DNA from 2 places in the Photobacterium carnosum genome. Region 1 is predicted to be linked to the other one. Evidence: predicted binding sites of a transcription regulator. Region 1 holds the regulator's gene; the other holds the start of a gene.

Region 1 (6,300 bases):
CCGTCTTAGAGGCAACCCCTGCGGCAAAAAATAATGCAATTGCAGTGATTGACGGTACGGCATTAATTGGTGGCTTAGGCATCCATAGTATTAATGAAGCTCTGCGCCTTAATCATATTTTCTACCCACAATCGTAATCTGAGATAAAGCCATCATGAACGACAGCCGTATTTCACCCCATGTTATTTACACTATCAGTATTGGATCATTGCTCTTTGCATTATTAAGCTCAATTGCAATTGGACCGATGGATATCAGTTATAAAGATAGTTTTATAGCATTATTACCTGGAGACCATCAGCTTGCCGCTCATATTGATCTCGTGATCCATCAAATACGTCTACCACGAACATTATTGTGTATTGCTATCGGGGCAATACTGGCTATTTGCGGTGCTGTTCTACAGGGATTATTTCGTAACCCCCTCGCAGACCCAGGTATTATTGGTATTTCAGGAGGTGCTGGCCTAGGCGCAGCTTTTGCGATCATTTTATTTACCCCGTTAATGACGCAATATCCTTTATTAATGAATATTGGTGCTGTGCCCTTCTTCGCTTTTTTGGGTGGCGCTATTAGTACCTATTTGGTGTATCACCTTGGCACCGATAAAAATGGTACATCTGTCGTGGTAATGCTATTGGCGGGTGTGGCAATTGGAGCGATTTCGGGTGCAGGTCTTGGGTTACTTAACTATATTGCGAATGATCAAGCGCTACGTGATTTTTCTTTATGGTCAATGGGCTCGTTAGCAGGAGCGACGTGGCCGAATATTGGCCTCGCTTTTGTGAGCCTCGTCGTCATTTATTATTATTGTTATCGCCAAGCAAATGCGCTTAATGCGTTTTTATTGGGCGAAGCTGAAGCTCGTCATATGGGGGTAAATGTTCAACATCTAAAGCGTAGTTTAATTATTGTCTGTGCTGCGGGTGTAGGTATTACTGTTGCTATTACGGGTCCGATTGGCTTTATTGGTCTGGTGATCCCCCATTTAGGACGCATGATTTCAGGTCCTAATCATAAAACCCTCTTACCCATTTCAGCTATTTTAGGCGCATTGATTTTACTCGTTGCCGATATGATCGCCCGTAGTGCGTTTGCACCGCAAGAACTCCCCGTGGGTATTATTACCGCCATTTTAGGCGCTCCATTCTTCATTTATCTACTTAATAAACAAAAAGGCAGAATCGCATGACGGCAACCTCAGCACGCTCAACTGTAATTTCAGCACGTAATTTACAGTTAACACTGGCGGGTAAAGTCTTATTAGATAATTTTAGTATCGATATAAAAGCAGGAGAAATAACAGCACTACTCGGGCCTAACGGTGCAGGTAAAAGTACCCTTCTTAAAATACTGTGCGGTGAAATAGAGCCTGAAAGTGGTCAAGTTGCATTTTTTGATCGTGATATAAATAGTTGGCAACGATCTGAACTAGCGTGTCATTTAGGTATTTTGCCGCAACACAGTTCGCTCTCATTTGCCTTTACCTGTAAAGAAGTGGTTGAGCTTGGTACGATGCCGCTATGTTTATCACGTCAAGAAATTGACCGAATTACTACCCAAACCATGCAAGATACTGACGTCATTCATCTTGCTCAACGCTTATATCCAACGTTATCTGGTGGTGAAAAACAACGGATCCATTTCGCACGCGTTTTAACCCAATTAAGCCAAGCACATGATAAATGCATTCTAATGTTAGATGAACCGACATCAGCCTTGGATTTAGCTCACCAGCATAAAACATTACAAATGGCACAAATAATGGCGGCTAAAGGTGCGGCGGTTATTATTGTATTACATGATCTCAACTTAGCCGCACAATATGCTCAACGGATGGTTATTATTCAGCATGGTAAAATTCAAGCCGATGGTTCACCATGGCAAGCATTAACCCCCCTAATAATTCATAGCATCTATGGCTGGCACGTTTCTGTACATCCTCATCCTGTCCATGGTTATCCTTATCTACTATCATAATATTATGTTGATCGTACCTAGTAAATTTTAGTAACCTTACGATAAAATTACTGAAATTAACGTTTTTTTGTTGATAGCTATCAAATAATTTACTCCAAGACAATTGAAACGTTGCACTACGCGTAACACTCAGTAAAATGTGAACGCAAGCGATTACACTTGAAAAATATGCAATAATTATAAAAGCCGCAAACAAATGCGGTTTTTGGTGTTAATACCATTTAAGTATGTAATAAAACATTATCGGTGCCAAATTGAATAATTAACGAGAGAGTTTACGTAAATACATTGAATTATATTCATCTCAGTAATTATTCAATTTGGTACCACAGAATTAGCTAGAAACAACTCTAGCACTCATTATTAGAAGAATAAATATGGCGACCATTAAAGATGTTGCACGTATGGCTGGAGTTTCAACGACAACAGTTTCACACGTAATCAATAAAACGCGCTTTGTCGCAGAAGCCACACAAAAAAAAGTACTGGCTGCTGTTGAAGAGCTTAATTACGCACCAAGTGCTGTTGCGCGTAGTCTAAAATGTAATACCACTCGCACTATTGGTATGCTAGTAACTAAATCAACTAACCCTTTTTTTGCTGAAGTTGTACATGGTGTTGAAGAGTACTGCTACCGCGAAGGTTACACACTCATCTTATGTAATACTGAAGGTAATCTTTCTAAGCAATATGATTATTTACGTATGCTTGCAGAAAAGCGTGTCGATGGCTTATTAGTGATGTGTTCTGATCTTGATCAGAAACTATTGGATCTGCTTGAGCGCCAAAAAGACCTACCTATGGTTGTAATGGACTGGGGTCCAGAAAGCCCACATACTGATAAAATTCAGGATAACGCCGAGCAAGGTGGCTATCTTGCGACTAAATATTTTATTGACCATGGTCATAGTCGCATTGGTTGCTTATCTGGCCATAATGAGAAAACCACTTGTCGTGAACGTTTAAAAGGCTTCAACAAAGCGATGGCTGAAGCTAACTTAGCCGTTAACGAAGATTGGATCCTTGAAGGTGACTTTGAGTGTGATTCAGCGGTTATAGCGGCTGAAAAATATATTGCAATGACCGAGCGCCCAACGGCTATTTTCTGTTTTAATGACATCATGGCAATGGCACTTATTAGTACCTTTGAGCAAGCTGGGTTACGTGTTCCTGATGATATTTCAATTATTGGTTACGATAACATTGATCTTGCACCTTACTTCGCACCGCCATTAACGACAATCCACCAGCCAAAACGTCGTTTAGGTAAAACCGCCATTAAAATTCTAATGGACCGAATGAAGAACAAAGATCATGAGCGTCAAATTTTTGAAATGGCACCTGCAATCGTTGAACGCAAGTCTGTAAAAGATTTACGCTAATATAACAACCTATTTATCAAGCCAATATTTCTATTGGCTTTTTCATCCATTCGTAATCAATCCAATCCTTATCTCTACCGTCGCTATCCTTACCGTCAGAAAACATGAGCAATCTCACAGATTCATCAGCTGTCATTAATATTAAAACTTACCTTTTTAAAAGATCGAATATAATGAACCTTGTAAACACATATAATAGTAAGCAAAAGACTTACAAAATATAAATAATACTTCACTATTGATAGTATTATTTATAGAGTAATGCATGGATGATTTAGAGTAGGCAATTTATCTCGTAAATAACTTTAATAATAAAGTAAATTTACAACTACTTTAATGTTAGGTGACACTCATTTATTCACCGAGTAGAAGTATGGACAAACCAATATTAAAAAATTCATTACAGCTATTAGATCATTTAGGCAACGTTAGATCTCGCTCCATGTTTGGTGGCTTTGGTATTTTCGCAGGTGAGACAATGTTCGCACTGGTCGTTAATAATAAACTCCATCTACGAGCAAATGCAAAAACAAAAGAGGAATTTAAACAAGCGGGTTTAAAACCCTATATCTATGAAAAACGAGGTTTTCCCGTCAGAACAAAACATTACGCTATTCTTGATGAATGGTGGGAAGAACCTGAAAAAATAATAGAGCAAGCAAAATATTCTCTTGAAGCAGCACAAGCTGATAAAAAAGCAAAAGAATGTTGCACTCCGGATAGAATAAAAGATTTACCTAACCTACGGCTTTCAAATGAGAGGATGCTTAAAAAAGTCGGAATTCAAACGATTGATCAACTCTATGATATTGGTGCACTCAACGCCTATAAGGCATTACAAAAAAGACAAGAGGCATCATTAAGTTTAGAGTTACTATGGGCATTGGAAGGCGCTATACATGGCCAACATTGGTCAGTAATACCAGAAAGCAGACGCAATGAACTGCTAGCTAAACTATAATAAATATCCGTCAACTGGCTAAGTGACGCTTAAGAATAAAGAGGCCCAGTGCCTCTTTAATTTATCCAACAAATACACGTATCTACCCCTACACAATCCTTACATTACCCATTCCAAATCAATAAACATGATAAACGCACGCTAAAATGTACATTTATTGAACAAGTAAATTAAACACATAAAAAGAATAAGAAAATAAAATATTTATTCATTAATTTCTACAAACCCCGTCACAACCATAAAATAAAACCTTTTATTAACTATTTTTTATTATTAATCATAAAAAATAACATACGCACGTCACATTTTGCTCTTAATGTAACGATTATGACTTTCGTTATTATTATTTGTTATTTATTATTTCCAATAATGTTTTGAATAAAAAAAAATTTTGTCATTAAATGAAATACAATATTAGTTACCTCGGTCTTGCTACTTAAGAGTCGATGTGATTCTCATTTAATAAGGACATACCTTGCGTATATTAACCAAAAAAACATTTTCATTGTGGGTCAAACCGGTACTGTGGTTGCAAAAACGCCATTTCGGCAAAATACTCAATCCAGCTAAATTATGGGGACGAAAACCTGTACTTTTTTGGTTAGTGGCTTTGTTCTTTGGTTATCTTGATCGTAAAAAATCCCCCATTGATGCCGTTATGCGATCGTTAGTCTGCGTCCGCGTATCACAACTTAATAACTGCGCTTTTTGTGTTGATGCTAATGGAATGAAATTAGCCGAACGCTGTCATTCATTAGAAAAAATTAAAGCACTAGCCCATTGGCAAACTTCTGAACATTTTTCAGAACAAGAACAAGCGATATTGACGTATACAGAAGCAATGACCCTTAGTGACCAACAAGTCAGTGATGAAATGCTAGCAACACTCGCAACGTGGTATAGCAGTGATGATATTATTGAAATAACTGCATTAGTCAGTTTTCAAAATTTATCGGCTAAATTTAATACTGCGCTTGATGTACCAGCTCAAGGGTTTTGCTCATTACCGATTCAACCCCAATCAACATCAAATTCACCGCAGAATATAACGGCTCAAGCCTCTTCTACTGCAGATAATAAAGAATAATTAAGGAGCAATAATGAAACGGAATAAAATATTATTACTTACTGTTATCTTGGCAATTATTGGCACTTGGTTCTATTTCGATCTTGGTCAATTTCTTACACTTGACGCTGCGAAGCAAGAGCAATTAACGCTACAGCATCATATCCTTGAAAATCCAATTACGGCTTATATCAGCTTTTTTAGTTTATATATTTTAGTCACTGCCCTCTCAATTCCTGGCGCGTCGATATTAACCTTATTAGGTGCTGCATTATTTGGTTTTTGGGCAAGCCTGATTATGGTGTCATTTGCCAGCACAATTGGTGCAACGCTAGCATTTCTTTCTAGTCGTTTTATATTACGTGACTGGGTACAAACAAAATTTGGTAATCGCTTAACCACACTCAATAATGGGATTGAGAAAGAAGGAGGCTTTTATCTACTGAGCTTACGTTTAATTCCGGTTTTTCCTTTTTTCCTTATTAATCTTTTAATGGGCTTAACCATAATTAAAACCCGTACTTTTTTCTGGGTCAGCCAATTAGGCATGCTTGCAGGTACTGCGGTTTATATTAATGCAGGTACTCAACTTGGGAAAATAGACTCACTCAGTGGTATAGTTTCAGTTCCCGTTTTATTTTCTTTAGTTCTACTCGGCCTCTTCCCATTACTTACAAAATGGATAATGAAAACAATGACAATGAAAAAACAATACAAACAATGGCAAAAACCCGCTCGCTTTGATCAAAATCTAGTTGTCATTGGGGCTGGTTCAGGTGGTTTAGTTAGTGCGTATATTGCCGCAGCAGTAAAAGCAGAAGTCACTCTTATTGAACGTCATAAAATGGGTGGCGATTGTTTAAATACCGGCTGTGTACCTTCAAAAGCACTTATTCGCGCAGCACATACTG
Region 2 (6,300 bases), on a different contig from region 1:
ATGTTTTATTAGTAACATTCTTTTTGCGCGTTTGCGGGCTAAAGAACTAGGGATTAAATTAAAACGATTATCACAAGTTGAGCGTGAAGAGCATGCGCGCTATAACGATTAATCGTTAGCACTAAAATGTGATAAAAAAAACCTCAGCACTGAATATACTGAGGTTGTTTATTTTACTCAAAATAACGTCATCTAATTACTTTGTTAATATGTAATTAACTATTCCAAGAATAAATATTTTGTGCCGTTACGGTTAATGCACTTGAAGCAGTCACTGATGGTACAGCACTGACAGTATCAGTTGTCACGGGGATTATTGCAGAGGTAGTCGACACGACAGGATCAGCAGCAAAAGCTATTGCTGATTGAGTTTGACGCACTTGATCATCATGGCTAATCTCTTGATGGAATGCCTGCTCAGAACCTTGAAGATTTAATTGAAAAATAACACTATCGCCTTTAATTCTCATGGCATTAGCACTGTTCACAGTCGTTAAACCATTAAGCATTTTTTCTAGAGCAAAAAAGTTTTCAGTTGACTGAATATTATCAACTTCAATATTAACTTTACCACCAGCAACACCACCTAAAACGACGGCATATTTATTAGCTAAGTAATCCGTCACTTGATTAATCATCTTATTTGATGATTGTGCCAATGTGCCAGATGTTGTACCTGTAATCGGTTGTACTTCTGCCGTTGCAATCTTACTTGGTTGCTGCGGATAAAACTGCCAATTTAAGCTAACATTTCCGTCTGGCTGTTGTTGCGCTTTCACCAATAATAATCCATCCGCATGATAACGCGTACTTGCCACAGCAATAGGATCAATAAAACCACCCCATAAATCTGACGCATTTACAGCCGTTTCATCCGTTATATCTCCCACAGGGAACGTTAATGGTAAACCTCGACTATCAGCGGCTTGTTTAGTGTCGTTAACCAACGCATTGGTTGACTGATCCCACAGAATATTACGTTGCTGGCCATCATTATCGACCATCCACACTAAAATATTTGGACGTTGCTCTTTCCAAATACTCGCTTTTGATTTAATCAATAATTGTTTAATTTGGTTTTTATCAAAGCTTAAATTAATAGCGCGTTGACCATCAACTTGACTATAACCAAGCTGACTAACATAACGACCGCTATTAGTAATCGCAGTTTTAATCGTAGCGTTATTTAAAATATCAGTATTACCTGATATTTTTACCAACACATTTGCTAATCCCTGTTCACGGGCAGCTTGATCGGCTTGTTGGTCACTTCCGATCAAAGTAACTTGGGTTCGATAAAGATCATTTACCGTCGCAGCTTGTACCGGCAATACCAATACCGCTAAAAATAATAATGCAAATCGCAACATAGTAAGACTCATGGTTAACTCAAAAAAATGGACCTATTAAAGCAGACAACAGGCTTTATCATTGGTGCCGTATCATAGCGCAGAGAATGAGAAAATTATTCGACAATTTCAGCAATATCATTTTATAACTCACATTTTTAATAGTGCAAAGATCACTCATATGCAAACAAAACGCCATTCGTTCTAAATTCGAGCAATTACAGGTACTTTTCGTCTTTTATTAATCTAGGTTATCGTTTGCTTTCGTGATAGGATTGCGCGATTTTTTTTACTTAGAGATGAATATCATGATGCAGGTTCTTCAAGGTGCACAAATGCTATTTGTAGCATTTGGCGCATTAGTTCTGGTTCCGTTATTAACAGGACTGGATCCTAATGTGGCTTTATTTGGCGCAGGTGCTGGCACACTTTTATTTCAAGTCGTCACTAAACGATCGGTACCCATTTTTCTAGCCTCATCTTTCGCCTTTATTGCTCCTATGATGTATGGCATCCAAACATGGGGTGTTGCAAGCACTATGGGGGGTCTCATGATGGCGGGCGTGGTTTATGTCATCATGGGCGGTATCATCAAGATTCGTGGTGTTGGGTTTATTCATCGCTTATTACCTCCCGTTGTTGTCGGTCCAGTCATCATGGTGATCGGTTTAGGATTAGCACCCGCGGCAGTGAATATGGCAGTAGGTAAAACTGGCGGCGGTGACGTGCAATTAATCGCTCACGATACTGCTTTATGGATCTCAGCGATTTCCCTTACGGTCACTATTACCTTAAGTGTTTTTGCTAAAGGTATTCTAAAATTAATTCCAATCGTCGGCGGTATTACAGCAGGTTACGTTACTAGTCTTGGTTTTGGTGTTATTGATTTCACACCTGTTGTACAAGCAAGTTGGCTGGCTGTTCCTAATTTCACCTTGCCTGAATTCAATATCAATGCTGTCTTGTTTATGATTCCAGTAGCAATTGCACCTGCGGTAGAACATGTCGGTGATATTTTAGCTATTTCTAATGTAACAGGAAAAGATTACCTCAAAAAACCAGGCTTACACCGTACAATGGCGGGTGATGGCATTGCAACAATTGTCGCCTCTTTTCTTGGTGCACCACCTAATACTACCTACTCAGAAGTCACAGGTGCCGTTATGCTGACCAAAGCATTTAATCCTGTCATCATGACTTGGGCAGCGGTTACTGCAATTGTTTTAGCATTTGTTGGTAAATTAGGCGCAATACTGCAAACTATTCCAGTACCAGTAATGGGCGGCATAATGATTTTATTATTTGGTTCGATTGCAACGGTTGGATTAAATACTCTGATAATAAATCAAGTCGATTTACATAAAGCCCGCAATCTCGTGATTGTAGCCGTAACATTAGTATTTGGTATTGGTGGAATGGCATTTGGTATCGGTGAATTTAGCTTACAAGGTGTGAGCCTATGCGGTATTGTTGCTATTTTATTGAACCTGATTCTACCACAAGATTTAGGTGAAACTAATGTGGTTGATAATGCACAAATTGAAGATACTGAACATCTATAATTACAACAATTGTCATTTATAGACGACCAATTAAAATAAAAAAAACCGGACATTCTTGGTCCGGTTTTTTATATCAGCGATAATCAATACTAAAATTATTTAGTACCGAAAATTTTATCGCCCGCATCGCCAAGACCAGGAATAATGTAACCCTTATCATTTAGCTTTTCATCAATAGCCGCTGTGTATAGCTCTACATCTGGGTGCGCTTTTTCTAAAGCCGCAATACCTTCAGGCGCAGCAACAAGTACCAATACCTTAAATTGCGTACAGCCATGTTCTTTTAATAGATCAAGCGTTGCAATCATTGAACCGCCAGTCGCCAGCATTGGATCAACAACCAATGCAATACGCTCATCAATATTCGACGCTAATTTATTAAAGTACGGAATAGGCTCTAGCGTTTCTTCATCACGGTAGATACCAACAACACTGATACGTGCACTTGGCATATGCTCTAATACACCATCCATCATACCTAAACCGGCACGAAGAATAGGCACTACAGTCACTTTTTTACCCTTTAGTTGATCAACTTCAACTGGACCATTCCAACCTTCAATGATCAATTTTTCTGTTTCGAAGTCTGAAGTCGCTTCATACGTTAATAGGCTACCAACCTCGGTTGCCAATTCGCGAAAACGCTTAGTGCTAATATCACCTTCACGCATAAGACCAATCTTATGTTTAACCAGCGGGTGTTTCACCTCAACGACTTTCATCTCGACTCCTGGGAACTAAATTATAAAAAAATATAAAAATCGCAGCATTATATACCAAGCCAATCGATTGCCGATAGTATCAAATGTTTAATTGGCTAAAAAATAGCCACACTCACAATTTGACGCAAACGTTTGCCTTACTATAATAACTGCTGTTATTATATGTTGGTTTTTTACTTTAATGCGTTTGAGGGATCATCTGTGAGCAACAAAAACTCTTCTCTTAGTTACAAAGATGCTGGTGTTGATATTGATGCTGGTAATGCGTTAGTTGACCGTATTAAAGGCGTAGTTAAACGCACTCATCGCCCTGAAGTTATGGGGGGGATTGGTGGTTTTGGTGCTTTATGTTCATTACCAACTAAATATAAAGAACCCGTTTTAGTGTCAGGAACTGATGGCGTAGGAACTAAACTTCGCCTTGCTATAGATCTAAAACAGCACGATACCATTGGTATTGATCTGGTGGCCATGTGTGTTAATGATCTGATTGTACAAGGTGCTGAACCATTGTTTTTCTTAGACTATTACGCCACAGGTAAACTGGATATCGATACTGCAGCCAGCGTTGTAGCAGGGATTGGTGAAGGGTGTATTCAATCAGGTTGCGCACTCATCGGTGGTGAAACTGCTGAAATGCCGGGCATGTACCATGGCGAAGATTACGATGTCGCGGGGTTCTGTGTTGGTGTGGTAGAAAAAGCTGACATCATTGATGGTTCAAAAGTCACTGCTGGCGATGCACTTATTGCTGTCGGTTCAAGTGGTCCCCACTCAAACGGTTATTCATTAATTCGTAAAATATTAGAAATTTCCCAAGCAGATCTTAATCAAGATCTTGACGGTAAAAAACTATCTGAACATTTATTAACACCCACTAGAATTTATGTCAAATCAGCGCTAAAAATGATTGAGAACTGTGATATTCATGCCATTTCTCACATTACTGGTGGTGGTTTCTGGGAAAATATCCCACGCGTATTACCACAAGGTACTAAAGCCGTTGTTGATGGCAACAGCTGGCAATGGCCTGCTATTTTTAACTGGTTACAACAGGCGGGTAATGTCGATACCTATGAAATGTACCGAACCTTCAACTGTGGTGTCGGTTTAGTGATTGCTTTACCACCAGCACAAGCAGCACTGGCAATTGAAATTTTACAGGCCGAAGGCGAAAATGCTTGGCTGCTCGGTGAAATTGCTACAGCCGCAGTCGGTGAAGAGCAAGTAGAGATTAACTAAAGCTATGCATAATATTGTTGTCTTAATCTCAGGAAATGGCACTAATTTACAAGCGATTATTGATAGTTGTGCCAATGGCATCATCAAAAATAGCCGTATTGCTGCTGTGATCTCAAATAAAGCCGATGCTTATGGCCTTGAGCGAGCCCAATTTGCCAACATAGAGACACTTTCTATTGCTGTAACTGATTACGCCAACCGCCAAGATTATGATCAAGCTCTGATTGAAAGAATTGATGCTTATCAGCCTGATGTGATTGTGTTAGCGGGTTTTATGCGGATTTTATCTGCAGATTTCGTCAACCATTATCAAGGGAAAATGCTTAACATTCATCCTTCCTTGTTACCTAAATATACGGGATTAAACACCCACCAGCGCGCTATTGATGCGGGAGACACAGAACATGGCACCAGTGTCCATTTCGTTACCGAAGAGTTAGATGGTGGCCCCGTTATTTTACAGGCTAAAGTGCCAATTTTCACAACAGACAGTGTCGATGATGTTATTGAACGAGTACAACGACAAGAACATAATATCTATCCATTAGTGATCCAATGGCTACTGAGTCAGCGATTATTAATGCAAAATGGTGATGCGGTGCTAGATGGTAACAAACTGCCACCACAAGGCTATGCTGCACAGTAATGACTTAATCTATTTATCTAAAAAAGGCGACCTCATTGAGATCGCCTTTTTATTATCTGTTACTAATAGCGGGCACTACCGTTAGCAAGTACTAACATCTACTGCAATTGCATCATAAACCACTTCACCAAAATGGAATACACGAAATTCACCACTTACCATCTTCTGCCAATTTTCATCATTGGTTAACGGCTGAGTAGCAATGACCGTTACTACATCATTGGCGGTTGTTTCACGTTGAAAATCAATTGTTACGTCTTCATCAATTAATGATGCTTTACCAAACGGAGCTCGACGAGTGATCCAATGTAAGTTATTAGTACAATAAGTTAGTACATACTCACCATTACTCAGTAGCATGTTATACACACCCAATTGACGTAATGTGTCACAACACTCCGCAAAATAACCAAACACTGGCGTCATATCAGCGGGCAAGACCGGGAAACGAATCTCTAACTGGTTCATTAACCAACAGAATGCAATTTCACTGTCAGTATCACCCACCGCTTGATTGCGGCCAGTCACTAATTGCTCATAACCTGTCAGTTGACCATTATGAGCAAAAGTCCAATAATTACCCCATAGCTCACGCGTAAAAGGATGCGTATTTTCTAAACTCACCCCACCACGATTAGCCTGACGAATATGACTCACAACAGCATGACTCTTTATTGGATATTGTTGCACCAACTCGGCAATACGTGATTGACAGCTTGGATTAGGATCTTTGAACGTTCGACATCCTTTACCTTCATAAAAGGTAATTCCCCAACCAT

What was found. Region 1 encodes PurR, which represses purine synthesis genes. Its sites were predicted from a motif close to TNANGNAAACGTTTNCNTNA; they were not measured.
Region 2: the regulator PurR is predicted to act here: its motif matches at 3,754-3,773, upstream of purM (phosphoribosylformylglycinamidine cyclo-ligase).

What each region holds. Positions count from the first base shown of each region.
Region 1 is NZ_WMDN01000003.1:102,663-108,962, reverse strand. It holds gene GLP24_RS04085 (heme/hemin ABC transporter substrate-binding protein) at 1-137, shown strand, start outside; gene GLP24_RS04080 (FecCD family ABC transporter permease) at 155-1,192, shown strand; gene GLP24_RS04075 (heme ABC transporter ATP-binding protein) at 1,189-1,980, shown strand; gene purR (HTH-type transcriptional repressor PurR) at 2,358-3,362, shown strand; gene GLP24_RS04065 (TfoX/Sxy family DNA transformation protein) at 3,736-4,323, shown strand; gene GLP24_RS04060 (carboxymuconolactone decarboxylase family protein) at 4,799-5,410, shown strand; gene GLP24_RS04055 (FAD-dependent oxidoreductase) at 5,424-6,300, shown strand, end outside.
Region 2 is NZ_WMDN01000026.1:14,034-20,333, reverse strand. It holds gene GLP24_RS17280 (DUF2069 domain-containing protein) at 1-112, shown strand, start outside; gene GLP24_RS17275 (DUF2066 domain-containing protein) at 216-1,382, opposite strand; gene GLP24_RS17270 (uracil-xanthine permease family protein) at 1,658-2,911, shown strand; gene upp (uracil phosphoribosyltransferase) at 3,007-3,633, opposite strand; gene purM (phosphoribosylformylglycinamidine cyclo-ligase) at 3,835-4,875, shown strand; gene purN (phosphoribosylglycinamide formyltransferase) at 4,880-5,521, shown strand; gene GLP24_RS17250 (class II glutamine amidotransferase) at 5,603-6,300, opposite strand, start outside.